DNA from 2 places in the Radiobacillus sp. PE A8.2 genome. Region 2 is predicted to be linked to the other one. Evidence: predicted binding sites of a transcription regulator. Region 2 holds the regulator's gene; the other holds the start of a gene.
What was found. Region 2 encodes CtsR, which represses protease genes until heat stress. Its sites were predicted from a motif close to ATGGTCAATAAAGGTCAAACA; they were not measured.

Region 1: the regulator CtsR is predicted to act here: its motif matches at 950-970, upstream of clpP (ATP-dependent Clp endopeptidase proteolytic subunit ClpP).

What each region holds. Positions count from the first base shown of each region.
Region 1 is NZ_JBJGXI010000022.1:34,921-37,410, reverse strand. Features, by position in the region: gene ACI6MV_RS12965 (hypothetical protein) at 1-11, opposite strand, end outside; gene clpP (ATP-dependent Clp endopeptidase proteolytic subunit ClpP) at 1,034-1,624, shown strand; gene ACI6MV_RS12955 (hypothetical protein) at 1,813-2,022, shown strand; gene ACI6MV_RS12950 (HPr family phosphocarrier protein) at 2,188-2,445, opposite strand.
Region 2 is NZ_JBJGXI010000086.1:236-2,725, forward strand. Features, by position in the region: gene ACI6MV_RS24475 (MgtC/SapB family protein) at 262-960, shown strand; gene ACI6MV_RS24480 (CtsR family transcriptional regulator) at 1,092-1,550, shown strand; gene mcsA (protein-arginine kinase activator protein McsA) at 1,574-2,125, shown strand; gene mcsB (protein-arginine kinase McsB) at 2,125-2,490, shown strand, end outside.

The DNA of each region.
Region 1 (2,490 bases), on a different contig from region 2:
AACTTATTCATTTTCAGTACAGCCTCCCTCCTCAAATTCAACATAAATTTCTATTCTTTGCATAATCTTCTTATGTAACTTTAACATAAAATACCAGAACCCTTTATGCTTTCTATGGAAATTTAACTAAGTTCTAAAACCACACTATTGTAGAAAATAGGCATTTTATAGTAATATCAATCAATTCCTACTACTGACAAAACCTATGCTGCCATGTTTATATTGTGTAAAAAAGGGAACGCTGAATTTAGGTAATTTACGCTACAATTAATACATACGATGTAATATAGGGACTATGATGATAAAAGCTCACCTTATCTACATAATTATTTTTGGCTTTTTCGTAAAGTTTGTTGTTTTTTAAACTTCATAATTGAAATGAAAATGCGACATAGTGCTTGTGATTTCCGCTCCAGGCAGTCACTTTACGCTAGTTTAAAGCGTTTTTCTTTAAACAGGCACGGCTTCAGCTAACTCAGAAGCAAATGTTTTCGGTGGGACGAGTAATCGCAGTCCCAAAATGCGCTTCTGAGTGGATCTTCAGCTCGCGCTTTTCCCGCAGGACTTTGAATTAACTTCCCCGAATTACACCGCACGAAGAAAATGCGGTTTTCATTTTCGAAGATCGACTGCCTGGAGCTCCAATCACCCGTCATAAAGAGCAATCACCTTTATAGCGGAGGAAATGCACTTCGACTCCTGAGGCCCGGCAAGGGTTATGCAGGCGTTGTCCGGCATGGACGGTTTTAGCCTGTAGTCCTTAAGAAAGGGTCTAAGTGAGACCCCGCAGCGCGAAAGCGCAAGGAGGCTCACTAGCCCCCCGCGGAAAGCGAAGTGCATTTCCGGAGCGGTGCAAGCACTCTCAAAATTTTGCAGGAGTTTAGATACTACGTGAAATAACAACAACCTTTAGAAAGAAGCCTTATTTTTTAATAGGTAAACAGCTTATCGTTTGACCTTTATTGACCATTTAGTTTAAGATGTACTTAGTTACAATAAGCATATTGAACAAAGCTTAAGGAGGATAAATTGAATGAATCTAATTCCAACAGTTATTGAACAAACTAACCGCGGAGAACGTGCATACGATATTTATTCACGACTATTAAAAGACCGTATTATTATGTTAGGAAGCGGCATCGATGATAACGTATCAAACAGCATTGTTGCACAGCTACTTTTCCTAGCAGCAGAAGATCCAGAGAAAGATATTTCTTTATACATTAATTCCCCTGGTGGCTCGATCACTGCCGGAATGGCAATCTATGATACAATGCAGTTCATTAAACCAAATGTATCTACAATTTGTATCGGTATGGCAGCATCCATGGGAGCATTCTTACTAGCAGCAGGTGAGCCTGGTAAACGTTATGCGCTACCAAATAGTGAAGTAATGATTCACCAACCACTAGGAGGCACACAAGGGCAAGCATCTGATATCCAGATTCACGCAAAACGAATCATCGAGATGCGTAAAAAATTAAACACAATTCTTTCTGAACGTACAGGTCAACCAATGGAAGTAATCGAGCGCGATACAGATCGCGATAACTTCATGGAAGCACACAAAGCAAAAGAATATGGTTTAATTGATAAAGTAATGGAGAAAAAACCTGCAGAATAAGCACGTAAGGAAAAACACGTAGATTCCTAATAGAATCTACGTGTTTTTTGTTCTTCAATAACTTAAACTCTCAGACTTTTTAATTGTGTACTCGCTCATGTTATAATAAAGTACCTAGGATGAATATCAATACTACTAATTGTGAGGATACTAGGATATCCAGCAATCAACTATAGAGGTGCTAATAAATGAATAAACGATGGACGATTGATAAGATTCAAGAATTTGTAGAGAAAAATTCAGAAAGTAAGTTGCTAACGACAGAATATCATGGTTTCTCTCAAAAATTACTATTTAAATGTGCATGTGGTAACAATTTTGAAAAACAATTTAAAAAATTTAAAGACAAAAATCAACGTAAATGTGACGTGTGCCAACCACCAAAAACTGCAGAATAATTAACACAGATCAAGTGCCGACTTCCTTAACAGGAGTCGGCACTTTTTAGCATCTTATTCGTTCACTCCTGATATCAACTATAAATATGGCATCCCGTGTCCGCTATGAACAAAAAAACTTTGAAAAAAGTTTTATCTCACAAAAAGGCGTTCGATCTCGTTATACTAGGATGCAACAGACACAAAGTTAATTAGCTCCAGCAGTGCGGTTTCATCATCTGATCCATCGGCTATTATGATGATTGAATCGCCTGAAGCAATTGCCAGACTCATCACGCCCATAATACTTTTGGCATTGACCCGCTTCTCATCCTTATCAATAAAAATCTCACTTGAAAAGCGATTTGCCAGCTGAACAAACTCTGCAGCAGGTCTTGCCTGCAAACCTGATTTCAATTCTATAACTACTGATTTCTCAACCAATCTCTATTCCTCCCTCAATAATTAAGCTCTATAAATAATATATAT
Region 2 (2,490 bases):
CTAAAAGTAAATTCAGGGAATAAACAATGATATCTAATTTCGTATTTTCTATATAAATTATTTAAAACATGTATTTTAAAGCTATTCGCATGCAATATCTCGGTTAAAATCGTCCTCATATTGTCGATGCATTTAGCTATGTAAGATAGGTATGAAACTGTATTAGTATTAACAAGAATAAATTTATTCAATATTTTGTCCTATTTTAATATCAATTAAAATAGGGTAATAAAATAGAATAAAATTAACTGGAGGAATTAAATGGATCTGATTTTGGATAAACTAATTAACGATGAATTTTTATTAATAGCGAGTAGGTTGATTGTTGCATTATTGCTTGCGGGCATAATCGGGATTGAAAGAGAATTTAATAATCACTCAGCTGGATTTCGAACGCATATCTTAGTTGGAGTTAGTTCTTGTTTGATGATGCTGTTATCTCTATATGGTTTTGAAGAGTACATAAGTGCGCATGAGAACAGCCAGTTCGATCCGGCCAGAATACCTTCCTATGTAATAAGTGGAATTGGGTTTCTAGGGGCGGGAACAATTATAGTAAATGGAATGACAGTACGCGGGCTAACCACTGCGGCATCGATATGGGCAGTAGCTGGTTTAGGATTAGTTGTTGGAGCAGGAATGTATGCGGAGGCTATCTTTACGACATTTATTATCCTTATAAGTTTAGCACTATTAAACAATTTCGAAACTATCTTTCATAAGCGTAGAAATAAAATGTTCATTCAGATGATTATATCATCAAAATTTGATATAGATTCGCTTACTGATGTGTTCCAAGATTTAGATGTTTCTATTCATAGAATTAGGGTGGATAAAGATATCAATGCAGATAGAGTGGTGTTATTGGAATTAAAGAAAGATAAAACTATGAAGTTCATAAAATTGTATGATCAACTTTCCAAATTAGCAGAAGTCAGGCAAGTAAAGGAATGGCAATAACGACTACATAGGCAATATCAATTATTGCACGCTTGAGTGTAGTGTGAACAAAAATATTGGCACAAATAAGGAACTCGAGTATAATGTATTTATAGTCAAAGATAGTCAAAGTCAGATGCGAGGAGGGAAACATGAGTAATATATCTGATGTAATTGAAGCTTATTTAAAAAAGACGCTCGAAAAAAATAGTGAAAACATAATCGAAATTAAACGGAGCGTAATAGCTGATCAATTTGAATGTGTTCCTTCTCAAATTAACTATGTGATTAATACTCGGTTTACTGTGGAAAGAGGATATATAGTAGAAAGTAAACGCGGAGGCGGAGGATACATTCGTATCATTCGGATTACGCATGAGGATAAGGCGAAGTTGATTGATGAAATTATCGCAATGATTCAGCCTTCTGTTTCACAACAGGCAGCGGCGGATATCCTAGAACGGATGCTTGAGGAAGAGCTAATCTCCGAAAGAGAGTTAAAAATAATGGTAAGTGCGATTCATAGAAATACACTTGCTTTACAACTGCCTATCCGTGACGAAATGAGAACGAGAATTTTGACAGCGATGCTTTCTGCACTTAAATATTAAGGATAACGAAGGGAGAGTATGGTATGCAATGTCAAGAATGCCATGAACGCCCAGCTACACTTCATTTTACTAAGGTAGTTAACGGAAACAAAACAGAAATGCATGTTTGTCAACATTGCGCCAAAGAGATTGGCTATGTGTCCTATGACGATGAGCCTTATTCACTACATGACCTACTCTCAGGCTTATTTAATTTTGAATCCACTTCTGTTGGAGACAAAAAGAAGCATACGCTTAGTAAGAGTGAGGAATTAAAGTGTCCTAAATGCGGGATGACTTATCAAGAATTTACTGGTGTTGGTAAGTTTGGTTGTTCTCATTGTTATCAAACATTTGCTGATCGGTTAAATCCGCTTTTCCGCAGAGTTCATAGTGGTAATATTAACCACGAAGGTAAAATTCCTAGACGTATTGGTGGAAATTTAAAACAAAAGAAACAATTAAACGAACTGAAGCAACAACTACAATACCTTATTGAAAAAGAGGAATTTGAAGAGGCGGCAAACGTTCGGGACCAAATCAAAGCATTAGATAAGACCCTCGACCATAAACAGGCTGAGGAGGATGAAGGATAATGTCATTGCAGCAATTTATGAATGAAGCAATTAGCCCATGGCTAAAAGAAGAAGGCCCAGATAGTGATATTGTGATGAGCAGTAGAATTCGCTTGGCAAGGAACTTTGCACAAGTTCCTTTTCCAATCATTGCAGATGCAGCTGATCTGGACAGAATCTTAGAATATTTCAACCAGGAGTATCACCATCAATCCTTCTTAGATTACAATGATTTCGAGTTCGTTTCTATGAATGAATTAAAGCCGATCGAGAAACGTGTACTTGTAGAAAAGCATTTGATTAGTCCTCATTTAGCAGAAAAGTCGATACATGGAGGAGTTTTAATATCAAAGAGCGAACAAGTATCAGTAATGATTAATGAGGAG